Regions from separate parts of the Selenomonas sp. genome, predicted to be linked through region 1. Evidence: riboswitches for the same ligand, from Rfam matches in the RefSeq annotation. Region 1 holds a riboswitch; the other holds the start of a gene.
The links. A riboswitch is a leader RNA that binds a small molecule or an ion and turns the genes downstream of it on or off. The one in region 1 is predicted to bind cobalamin.

Region 1 (6,058 bases):
ATATCTTTATCACTTTTTTGTAGTTGAAGTTAAGGAAGATATAGTAGTATAAGTGTTCCCGTTAGAAAAAAGTAACTTGTGAACAGAATAAACTTTACATATCCCTGATTTATGTTGTGAAAGAGTTGCAATTGATATTCTGAACAAGAATAATTGGGCATCTTAGAAAGATCACGTAGCAGTACTCGTATATATCGACGAAAAAAGATGCTTGAAAAGCCAGCGAAATAGCAGGCTGCTCCTAGAAATTCTTTAGTATATCCTAGCTCTGAGCCTCCAATCCATCCGGTTATAAGAAAAGGTAAGAAACCCTTTAAAATAAATCGCAAATGTTCGCGCTTGACTGCAGGAGTATATTGCGATTTCCATCTTAGAAATGGATAGATTCCACCTACTGCAAGAATAATGATAGAGAGCGTAAACATCCAATACCCAGGGGTGTTCTGCGTATATATTGGTGACCATAAGAGTTTCATTTTAGCTTGATACCCCCAATTATACCATTTATAATTCCACTTCGTCTTTGGCAGAACGATGCGACAATTAAACTTGCAATCTTCCCCAGTGCAGATGTAAAAATAGATGGCTGAATTTATCGGCATTTTTCTTTATTGCGTTTCTCGCGTAATAATCTCATCAAGCTTTTGACATAGTTCTAAAACAAGTCCGTCGCAGTTCTCCTTGCGTGCGATGCCTTTTTTTTCTGCGGCGGCTAGAAGACATCGGCAGTCCGTCGTGCCGTGGGCGGCGAGGAAGTCGTCAATGAGCTTCTTCGCCGTTTCCTTATCCTTGTCTGCTTTGCCGAGGATCATTAGCGCGGCGGTCAGCGTGCCGCAGGCGGATCCGTGCATCATGCCTGCGCCGAAGAAAGCGCCGAGTGCATAGGCGTCTTCTTTTTCCATGCCGATTTCGGCAGCGAAGGGTACGAGAAGCGACTGCGCACAGTTGTAGTGACGGCCGCCTGGCTCTTGACGCAGAAATTTTGCTTCTTCGAAGTGGGTCATGTGTTTTTTCCTCCTTTTCGGATGGCGTTTCCTTTATTCTACCCGCTTTTTGCCTTGGGTGCAAAGGCTTTGTTTTGACAAAGCGCATTTCGTGCAGTAGAATCGTGGTAGCAGCCTTGCCGCGCGGTTTGCGGCGGTGCATCTCAGAAAGGTTCGGAGGAATATAATGAAGATCATGGTCGGTCTTGGGAATCCCGGGGCGGAGTATGCACATACGAAACATAATGTTGGTTTTATGCTCGTCGATGCTCTGGCGGAGCGCATCGGTATCGACACTTGGCAAGAGAAGTTCAATTCTCTGATCGCAGTAGGGCGTATTGACGCGCAGAAGGTATTACTCGTCAAGCCGTTGACCTATATGAATGAAAGCGGACGTGCGGTAGGTCCTCTGCTCGATTGGTACAAGCTCGCGCCGGAGGACTTGATTGTCGCGCACGACGACATGGACATCGCGGCGGGCACGATCCGTCTGCGGCGCAAGGGAAGCGCGGGCGGACACAACGGCATCAAGTCGCTTCTCGCGCACATCGGTTCAGAGGATTTCTCTCGCGTGCGCATTGGCATCGGACGTCCTTTACCCGGCTGGACGGTCGTCAGGCATGTGCTTGCGCCGTTTCCCGCAGACGATGCGACGAAGATTCAAGCGGCGATTTCCTATTTACTGCCCGCCGTCGAGTGCATCGTGACGGATGGCATCGACATGGCGATGAACCGTTACAACCCGCGCAAGAAGAAGGTAGCGAAGCAGGAAGCGCATGAGGGGGAAGACGCGGGGAAAAGCAGCGCTGTACTACAGATCGAGAGGCAGGAGGGCGAAGCATGAAGGATGAAATACGTGCGCTCTACGCCGATGAAGATGGGGCAATCTTTGATGCGCCGGGCATCGCGGGACTGGGGCGCTCGGGCAAGCGGATCATGTCGCTCACGCCCGCCGACCTCATCCCCCTGCCCGAGTCGGCGGACTTGATGTTTCTGCCTGATCGCGCGGCGATGGGGCGGACGGCGGCGGGTGAGACGCTGCCTCTGGCGGGACGCGCCGTCGCCGCCATCCTGCCTGCAGGCTATACGCGGCTCTTCCTGCCCGCCTTTCAGCGAGAGGAAGGGGCTGAAAGGCTCGCTCTCTACGGTTACACGGCGGTCGTGTTCTATAAGGACGATCTCTATGCGGCGGCGCTCTACACCGATGAAAATACGAAATGGGATCCCGCCTACTACAATACGCGCGAGCTCAAGAAACTCGTGCGCCGTGTCGAGAAGGATCTGCCCGGCAATCGCATCGTCGAGCAGGTGGCGGGCTGCTCCTTGAAGTGGCACTGCTGCACGGCGCAGAATCTCTTTTACCGCCGCTGGGAAGCGGGCATACCGACGTCGCCCGTCTGCAACGCGAACTGCTTCGGCTGCATCTCCCTGCAGCCCGCCGAGTGCTGTCCATCGCCGCAGAGCCGCATCGCGTTCCGTCCGACGCCCGAGGAGATCGCGCAGGTCGGCATATATCACCTTTCGACTGCGCCCGATGCCATCGTGAGCTTCGGACAGGGCTGCGAGGGTGAGCCGTCGCTTGCGGCGGATGCGATCGCGGCAGCCGAGCGTCAGATTCGCGCTGCGACGAAGCGCGGGCAGATCAATATCAACACGAATGCCGGCTATACCGAGGGCATCCGAAAGATTGTCGATGCCGGACTTGACTCCATGCGTGTGAGCATCATCAGCGCCATCGAGGAGAGCTATGCGGCGTACTACCGCAGCAATTACACGCTCGCCGACGTCAAGGAGTCGATCCGCTACGCGCTTTCGCACGGCGTATATGTGTCGCTCAACATGCTCTTCTTTCCGGGCTTTAATGACCGCGCCGAAGAACTCGACGCGTGGCGCGGCTTCTTTTGCGAATTGCCCGTCAACATGGTACAGGTGCGCAACCTCAACGTCGATCCCGACGCCTTCCTTGAAATTATGCCCGAAGCGCAGGGCGAGGCGGTCGGCGCGAGAGAGTTTTTGGAACGGCTCAAGAGGGAGTTTCCGCAGCTCGTCATCGGCAGTTTCAGCCACTATGTCGAAGATTAAGAACGATTCCTCTAAAATCCATGTTCTTGACATAAGAATAAATCAATGCTATTCTTTTATAGAAATTTTATATCGTTGGATCAGGTGTCGCAAGACTTAATAGGGAATCCGGAAAAAGCCGGAGCGGTCCCGCCACTGTAGCAGCGAGCAACCCTGTAATAAGGAATCACTGATAAATTCAGCCCCCATCTTTATACATCTGGGCGACTTCATTTATCAATGCTTCTTGAGTCACTGGGGCGAATGCCTTGGGAAGGCGCAGGGGAGTGATGAACTGGAGCCAGGAGAACTGCCTGATGGACAATCGCCATTTGACCTGCGAGTGATGGGAAGGGGATTAAGGAAGCGCTGTTTGGCGTTTCTTCGGCTGCACGAACGCAATCATCCCGGCGAAATTGCCGGGAATTTTTTTGCGCCGCCCTTATGCGCCTTTTCTGCTTTGCAGGAGGGCGCTTTATTTTTGGAAAGGGTGATGTAGATGAAAGGCAAGAGACATCTGACATGGGCGGTGCTTGCGGCAATCGCGGGCATGAGCCTATCGGGCGAGGCGTATGCGGCGGAAAATGCGGCGGCAGGAAAGGAGGCAGCGAAAACGACGCAGGTGCAGGAACAAAGTGCGGAAACTGCAGAAAACAGCGGGCATGATTTGCCTGATACGCTCGTGACGGCGCAGCGCAGGCGAAAGAGTGATCTCGATACGCCCGCGACGACGACGATCATCACAGCGAAGGATATTGAAAAAGCGGGCTATCGCAACGTATTCGAGGCGATCGACCAGCAGATCGGCTCAACGAGTACATCCTATGGCGAGGCAGGGCAGGATTTCGGCTTCAGCGCCGGACGTATCACGCTGCGCGGCTACGACAGGGGCACGCTCGTCATGGTCAACGGCGTGCCGATGAACCTCAAGAATTACCCGAGTACCGAGAACATACCAGCCGCGATGGTCGAGCGCATCGAGATCGTCAAGGGCGCGGCATCGACGCTCTACGGTGCGGAGGCAATGGGCGGTGTTGTCAATATCATTCTGAAAAAACCCAAGGCGGGAGAAGAAGCAGTCAAAGCAAGTGTGACGGCAGGCAATTACTTCAAAAAGACGGAGGTATTTGTGCAAGGTGATCGCTTCATGCTCGATGTGAGCAGGGAATGGTCGAAGGAGATTCCACATTCCAACGCTTTCGGATTGGATAAGGTTTCATGGATGGATTGGTGGGTTGGCAGTGGACAAAAGAATCGTTTGAACGCGAGTGTTGCACTTACGGATGAACTTTCCTTGAATTATAATTATACAGAATCTACGATCACACGCGGCAGTACCGTTTATAAACTGGCATCAGATAAGAAGTCCCTCGTGCCCTCGAGGACGAGATATGATTATCGTTACGATGATTATCGTCATACGGCAAATCTTGTATACCAGGGCAGGGAAAATGGTATCCATGCAGTTCTTGGGTACAATTATCGCAAGGTTGATGGTTACGATTATGTCGCAATGGGAAAAAATGCTTCCAATGCCGTCTGGAACAGTGAAATTTTCGATGTACAGAAAACATGGAAGCTAGGTGATGACTCTTGGATTTTCGGCTATTCCTATCAGCGTGAGGCGGTAGACCTCACGGAGAAAAAACAGAATGCGACGCGTACGGAAAATGCGATTTATACCTCTTATAGCAAGCAGTTTACACCACGTTTTAACTTCACACTTGGCTTGCGTGGTGAATGGATCAACGATCCTGAGAAGGATCAAAATGTCTTTATGCCGCAGTTCCAAACGGATTATAAATTTGATGGGAATACAGCGTGGTACATCAATGTCGGCAGAGCATTTCAGATGCCGCCAGCGGATTATGGTATCAATGAAAAAGTTAGAGGAAGGCATTTGAATCCGCAAGGTTTACAGCCGGAAAGTGGTTGGACGTATGAAACGGGCATCAAACATCGTCATGGAAATGATACATGGAAAGCCGCCATTTACCACATGGATATGAAAAATAAGCTCGGTTGGGAGCTGAATAAGGTAACGCAGCAGTATTATGCGGCGAATAAAGGAAGTTTTCGCAATACAGGATTTGAAGTCGAATATACGAAGCGTTTCAATGAAGCGTGGCAACTTGTTTTAGGTGCGGGAGTCTCCAACCCTGAATTGAAGGATCCCTCTGGGAATAAGGGGTGGGAGCAGGCGGCAGGACGCGTCGAAGGTCTTGTCCGTGTTGATTATAAGAAGGACAAATGGCAAGGAAACTTGAACTTCAAGTTTCTCGGCGATCGCGAATATGTTGCCCCGAGGAATGGGACAGCGCAGGATATACCTGACAAGATTCAGCTCAATATGAATATTGCCTATGCTGCAGGCAGGAATGATACAGTGACTCTGGGAATCTATAATCTTTTGGACAGGAAGAATTACTCGAATAGTTCCGGTAGTCTTGATCTGCCGCTGAATTTCCGTTTGACGTATGCGCATACGTTCTGACATCGTGCGGCGCAGTGGTGCGCTGGCGCTTCTTTTTGCCGCGGGTTTCCTCTTCTGCGCCTGTGCGCGATGGGGAACGGCGACAGAAGAGGAAGAGGGAGAGTTTTTCCGCGGCGTCGATGATATGGGGACGGAGATAGTGCTGCACAAAAAGCCGCAGCGCATCGTGTCGCTCAATCTCGGCACGGATGAAATCCTGCTCGCGCTCGCGCCGCCCGAACAGATTGCGGCGCTTTCCTCCTACGTGGATGATGCGGGGCTTTCGTGCATGGCAGAGGCGGCGAAAGCCGTACCCGTGAAGCTGCACGATAAGAGCCCTGAGCGCGTACTCGCGCAGCATCCCGACCTTGTGCTTACAACGGACAGTGTGCCGAAGGAACTCGTAGCGAGTATGCGCGATCTGGGTCTGACGGTCTTCGTTTCTAAAACGCCCAAGAGTATCGAGGCAGTCTTTCCGCGCATCGAGTCCATTGGCAAGGTGATCGGCAGGGAAGAGGAAGCGGCGGCCTTGACCGGAAGG
Region 2 (6,058 bases), on a different contig from region 1:
CGACCCGAACGTCATCGGCGAGGATCACTACGAAGTCGCGCGCGGCGTACAGGCGGTGCTTCAGAAGTACAAGGAACTGCAGGACATCATCGCGATCCTCGGCATGGAAGAGCTTTCCGACGAGGACAAGCTTACCGTTGCGCGTGCGCGTAAGATCCAGCGCTTCCTGTCGCAGCCGTTTGCCGTCGCCGAAGTCTTCACCGGCTCGCCCGGCAAGTATGTGCCGCTGAAGGAAACGATCCGCGGCTTCAAAGAAATTCTCGAAGGCAAGTACGACGATCTGCCCGAGAACGCGTTTTACATGGTCGGCAACATCGACGAGGTCATCGAAAAAGCGGACAAGATCAAAAAGGAGGGATGATTCGTGGCTTCTATCAAGCTCGAAATTGTCTCTCCCGACCGGGTTGTCTACAGCGACGACATCGCCATGCTCATCGTGCGTTCGACGGGCGGCGAGCTAGGCATCCTGCCGCATCATGCGCCGCTTGTCACGGGGCTGCTGCCCCATGCCATGCATGTGAAGTTCCCCGACCGTGAAGAGCTGATTGCCGTCTCTGGCGGCTTCATGGAAGTGCAGCCCGAAAAGATCACGGTGCTCGCTTCCGCCGCCGAAGAGCCGATTGACATCGACGTCAACCGCGCCCAGCGCGCCTATCAACGTGCCAAGGAGCGCATCGACGCGTTCCACAAAGGCATGGCGACGGCGGAGCAGAAGGCAATCGACTTGGAGCGTGCCGAAGCGGCCCTGCGCCGCGCCATCGCTCGCCTCGATGCGACGAAGACGGCCTACGACAAGTAAGCTAACCGCAAAAAAGACGGTGCATGAATCTGAAGATTCATGCACCGTCTTTTTATCTATACATCTTTTGTTTCATCATGGCGGAGAGGGTGGGATTCGAACCCACGGTGCATCGCTGCATCACCGGTTTTCAAGACCGGCTCCATAAACCGCTCGGACACCTCTCCATGACTTGCTGTATTATTTTAGCAAAAGGGGCCGTAGGCTGTCAATGTATCGAATGTTCTTTTTGCAAGGATTTGATCTTGTCCGGTGATAAATTTGTGATTCGGGCAATCATATCAAGGGGGAGATTTTCCTTGAGCATAGAAAGTGCTGTATCCAAGCGATTCTTTTCTATGCCGCGCTCCATGCCGCGCTCCATGCCGCGTTCCATGCCGCGCTCCATGCCGCGTTCCATGCCGCGTTCCATACCGCGCTCATAGATGCCTGTACTTAGGTTGCACATCGTATTCACCTCCTCTTCTATATCTGTAGTCGTATCAAGATCGAATTCATTCTTTAGTAGGTTTTTCTTTTCTGATGGAGACGTCTTTGTATCCTTGAATAGAATTTGCAGGAAACGGATGAGCCAGTCCTCATTCAGCTGCTGCTCATCTCCAAGATGGACTGTGATGATGCTTATTAAGTCATAGTCGGCACGATTTTCCTTGTGGCAGTGAAGAATGTGATGTTCATTCAGCTCGTAGCGATTGATGGCGCTTTTGCCGTTGGGGGAATCCATGCAGAGCCAGATGCTGTAAACTTTCTTGATATCATCGTAGGAAGACCCGGTAAATTCGGTTTCCTTTTGTGAGGAAATCAAGCGACTGGCATAGTAAACAGCACGACGCAAAAGCGCATAACCAAGTTTCGACCTACGCTGCGTTCTCTGCGCTTCGACGTTGACAATCAATGTGATGAGTTCTCCTGATTTTGGAGCGCGTGCGTGAAATAGAATATCGAAGCGAATCCAACCTTCGGTGATGGCGACGTTTTCCGTGGTATCGCCAAAGATTTCTTTAGGAGCGTTTCTTACCGTGTTCGTCTTGTCGCGGTCAATAGGAATCTCACTAATTTGCGGCATGCCTTCGATGTACTTTTCGGCGATGTCGGAAATGGAGACTTTTTCAAATTCCGGTACGGTTCGTTTGAGAAGGCGAGCCATGATGGCTCTTTGCGAAAGCAGACGCTTAGCATGTTGATCGTAGGTTGCATTTTGGTAAGGAAGCGTAGGATCTTTTCCTGAAATTTGTTCTTCTTTCTGCACGGACTCACCTTCTTTCTGTCATTATAGCATGAAACATCTCTTCTAGCCAGTGATACTTGCGTTCTTCATGGTAGAGGGAAGTTTGAACTGGAAGTTGTAAAATAAATGGACGCAAAAAGTTCCATTTGGGAATCCGTTCAGTAAAACTTGAGTTGAAAGCCAAAAGCAACTGAAAGAAAGGAACCAAAATGGAACCGATTTCAGCGCGCTGAAACCAAGAGATCTGAAAGGGATCGAAGATTGGGTTAACAACTATCTGCGCAAAATCTTCGGTCATAAAACTGTAAATGATATGTATGCTGCGGCTGCATAAGCTACCAAAGTTTGGCAGAACGATGCGACAGTGAACTTGCAATCTTCTCGGAGCCTTTTCGTTCCATCCGCTTGCTTGACGGTGGATATTCGGCTATGATAGACTAAAACAGTATGTTTTTCAAAATGTAGAAACTTTTTAGACGATAATGGATTAGGGGATTTTATGCTGGAACTGGTGAATATATCGAATGCAGGGTGCGATATAGAGAACTTGCTGCAAAATAAAACGGAAGCTCTCCATGAATTCATTGAGCGATACAGACTCGACGGCATCGAGTTCATGCTTTGTGCGCCGTGGGATCGGACGATGTATCCGCCTGCGTATATCAAGGGCGTACATCTCCTTTTCTGGCCGTCGTGGCTGGATTTTTGGCGTGGGGATAAAGCTGCGCTCCTTGCAGAGTTCGGCACGGAGGAAAATATCCGCGCCTACTACGGCTCTCTTGATGTTGATGACTGGGTGGAAGGCTGGAAAAAGAATCTGCGCCAAGCGGCGACTTGTCGGCCGCAGTACCTCGTCTTTCATGTCGCGCACAATGTGACATCGGAGATGTATACGCGCGAATTCTCTCATACCGATGAGGAAGTCGTCGAAGGGACGATCGAGCTGGTCAACGAGATCGCAGCTGAGATACCGCAGGGCGTGCGTCTGCTCTTTGAAAATCTCTGGTGGCCGGGGCTGACCTTTCAAAAGCCGCAGCTCGCAAGTGCCCTTTTGGAGCGCGTTTCCTATGCGGATACGGGCTTCATGCTCGACGTCGGGCATCTGATGAATACGAATGTGGCGCTTACGAGTGAAGAAGACGGCGCGCGCTATGTGAAGGAGACATATCGAAATCTTGGCGAACTGGGCAAGCGCGTTTATGGCGTGCATCTTCATCAATCGCTTTCGGGCAGCTATACGAAGCGCATGATGCGTGAACATGCGGGAGAGCATCGCAGCCTGCCTTGGCAGGAAGCTATGGAATACGTCCTGCAAGTCGATCGCCATCAGCCGTTTCAGACGAATGCGGCGCGGCGCATCATCGACCTCATCAAACCGGATTACCTCGTACACGAATTCATACAGCGCTCGCGCACCGATTGGGAAGAAAAGCTGCAGATACAGCAAAAAGCTCTGCGGAGTACGATTTCATAGAGATTGAATGTGTCGGTGGTTCCTTAAAGATCAGAGGTGCATACATTCATAGATTCTGATATTCCTACTTGACAAGAGCATCGTTCAATGCTACGCTATCTTTCGGAAACCAGCAAAATTTCATACAGCTTGGATCAGGTGTCGCAAGACTTAATAGGGAATACGGTATATGCCGGAGCGGTCCCGCCACTGTAGCAGCGAGCCGGTCTGCACGAGAAAATCTTTGTGTTTCTTGAGATGTCACTGAGGAATCGATCCTTGGGAAGGCGCAGACAGGTGATGAACTGGAGCCAGGAGAACTGCCTGATCGACAATCACCATTTGACCTGCGAGTGATGGGAAGGGGATTTTCGGCAGCGCATTTGCCTTTGGGTAAAGTGGCTTTTGCGGTGCCTTTGTGATAAGAGTACGCCCTTTCTGCGATGCAGGGAGGGCTTTTTTGTATGGAAATGTGAATGGGTGCCGTTCTCGGTATTTATCCGTCGATGAAGTAAGGGCGGCGGCTGAATATAAATTTGTCTGCGGGCAGAATTTTAGGAGGAGATTGAAATGGGAAGAACAGGGTCGAGGAAGAAACTCGGCGCGACGGTGGCGGCGGCGCTTACGTTCGCTGCTTTGTATCCTGCGGGGGGGCAAGTGTTTGCCGCAGAAGCGGAGTCGACGCAGGATGCCGTATCGGAGCATTCGCTCGACGAGACGGTCGTCACGGCGACGCGCACGCCGGTACAGGAGCTCAAGGCGAATGCAAATATCACGGTCATCACGGGAAAGGATATCGAAAAGCGCCACTATACGGATCTGACGCAGGCTCTGCGCGATGTCCCGGGCGTTACGGTCAATCAGTATGCGCCGGCAGGGTATAATAACAGCACAAAGTTCTATATCAATGGCTCGGAAGATGTTGTTGTTCTCATTGATGGTGTGAAGCAGAATTATGCAGGTGGCTTTGCGGCGTCACTGGCATCGGCGATGAAAGATCTCAGCGGTATCGATCGCATCGAGGTGCTGCGTGGCTCGGCATCAACGCTTTACGGCTCGGATGCCAAGGGCGGCGTCATCAACATCATCACGAAGAAGGCGAAGAATGCGAAAGCGACGGTTGAGGCGGCTTATGGCAGCTTCGGCAAGCAGCTCTATAGCGTTGCTTACGAGGGCAGCGAGAACGGTCTTGATTGGCGGCTCAAGTATCAGAAGGACAAGAGCAACGACTTCAAAGACGGGCATGGCAATGAAGTTCCTTCAGGACTCGACGCCGATTCCATCAACATCCACCTCGGCAAAGATCTCAGCAAGGCTTCATACCTTGTGCTCAACCTGCGCAGTTACAAGGATGGAGACCGCTATCAAGCGCTGTATGAAAAGCAGCAGGGATTGAGACAGAATCGAGGACGCTACGATCATTTTGATGTAGACTTGATCTGGAATGCGAAGATTGACGATACCTCGAAGAATCAGATGGTCCTTTCCCGCAGCCGCTATAATTATAATATCTTCACCTATGGTACATGGACGCCGTTAGGCGCAAGCTACGAGATGGACGTCTACAGCTGGAAGTTCAGTGACCAGTATGATAAGCGTCTCGGCGATCATCTCCTGACAACCGGCGTGGATTTCACGTATGACGATACGTCGATTTGGAACAGAGGAAGAGTGAGCATTGACGGGAGATCCCTCGTGAATCGTTCCGTCTATCTGCAAGATCAGTGGAACATCACGCCTGCACTCAAGCTCATCGGCGGCATTCGCTACGACAGCAATTCGGCTTTCGGCAGCCATACAAGTCCGAGCGTGAGCCTCGGCTATGATATTACGCCTAGAACTCATGCCTATGTAGCCTATACCGAGTATTTCCTGACCCCAACACCGAATCAACTCTATGCACCGACATATGGCAATCCGAACCTCAAGCCCGAGTCCGGCGATACGCGGGAGATCGGTATTGCGCATGATTTTGGCAAAGGACTGAATGTTGCAGCGCACTACTATTGGCGTCATTCCAAGGATCGCATCGGCTATCATCCCGTGACATATGTAAATATCAACGTCGGCGATGAGGATGCACATGGCTGGGATATGCAGCTTGCGAAGCGCTTTGACTCACATGTGAGTGCACGCCTTGGCTATACGAACACGCATGTTGGTAAAAACGAACAGCGCGGCGTCAATGTCGATGGTTATTTGCCGACGCATCAGTGGAATATCGGTGTGGATTACAAGAATCGGAGATTCGACGCATCTTTAATGGCACGCGCCATGATCGACCGCCCGGGTCCCGTAAACAACGCTTTTCCGGAGACGTCGTATTGGGTCTGTGATTTCGGCATGAACTATAAGATTATGGAAACGACGAAGGTCTATCTCAAGGTCAACAATCTCTTTGATAAGTTCTACGCCGAACATTCCAATGTGAAGTGGGGGGGAGCCGGTCAGTGGTGGACAGCTCCGGGACGCAGCTTTGTCGTCGGTGTGGAGCATAGCTTCTAATCGTTAAAATAATATTAAACATATACCTTACGGCTATTCATATTGTTTGATTTATGATATGATAAATGCGTGC

Region 2: linked by a shared signal. The riboswitch ahead of ACO5Z0_RS07050 (TonB-dependent receptor plug domain-containing protein) and the one ahead of ACO5Z0_RS07820 (TonB-dependent receptor plug domain-containing protein) in region 1 are both predicted to bind cobalamin.

What each region holds. Positions count from the first base shown of each region.
Region 1 covers NZ_DBHIUY010000007.1:98,281-104,338, reverse strand. Annotated here, with positions in the region: gene ACO5Z0_RS07835 (C-GCAxxG-C-C family protein) at 609-1,004, opposite strand; gene pth (aminoacyl-tRNA hydrolase) at 1,171-1,827, shown strand; gene ACO5Z0_RS07825 (radical SAM family protein) at 1,824-3,065, shown strand; cobalamin riboswitch at 3,131-3,376, shown strand; gene ACO5Z0_RS07820 (TonB-dependent receptor plug domain-containing protein) at 3,544-5,538, shown strand; gene ACO5Z0_RS07815 (ABC transporter substrate-binding protein) at 5,522-6,058, shown strand, end outside.
Region 2 covers NZ_DBHIUY010000006.1:133,004-139,061, reverse strand. Annotated here, with positions in the region: gene atpD (F0F1 ATP synthase subunit beta) at 1-361, shown strand, start outside; gene ACO5Z0_RS07075 (F0F1 ATP synthase subunit epsilon) at 365-799, shown strand; tRNA gene ACO5Z0_RS07070 (tRNA-Ser) at 878-966, opposite strand; gene ACO5Z0_RS07065 (RpnC/YadD family protein) at 1,008-2,048, opposite strand; gene ACO5Z0_RS07060 (hypothetical protein) at 2,053-2,325, opposite strand; gene ACO5Z0_RS07055 (TIM barrel protein) at 2,527-3,501, shown strand; cobalamin riboswitch at 3,621-3,822, shown strand; gene ACO5Z0_RS07050 (TonB-dependent receptor plug domain-containing protein) at 4,051-5,985, shown strand.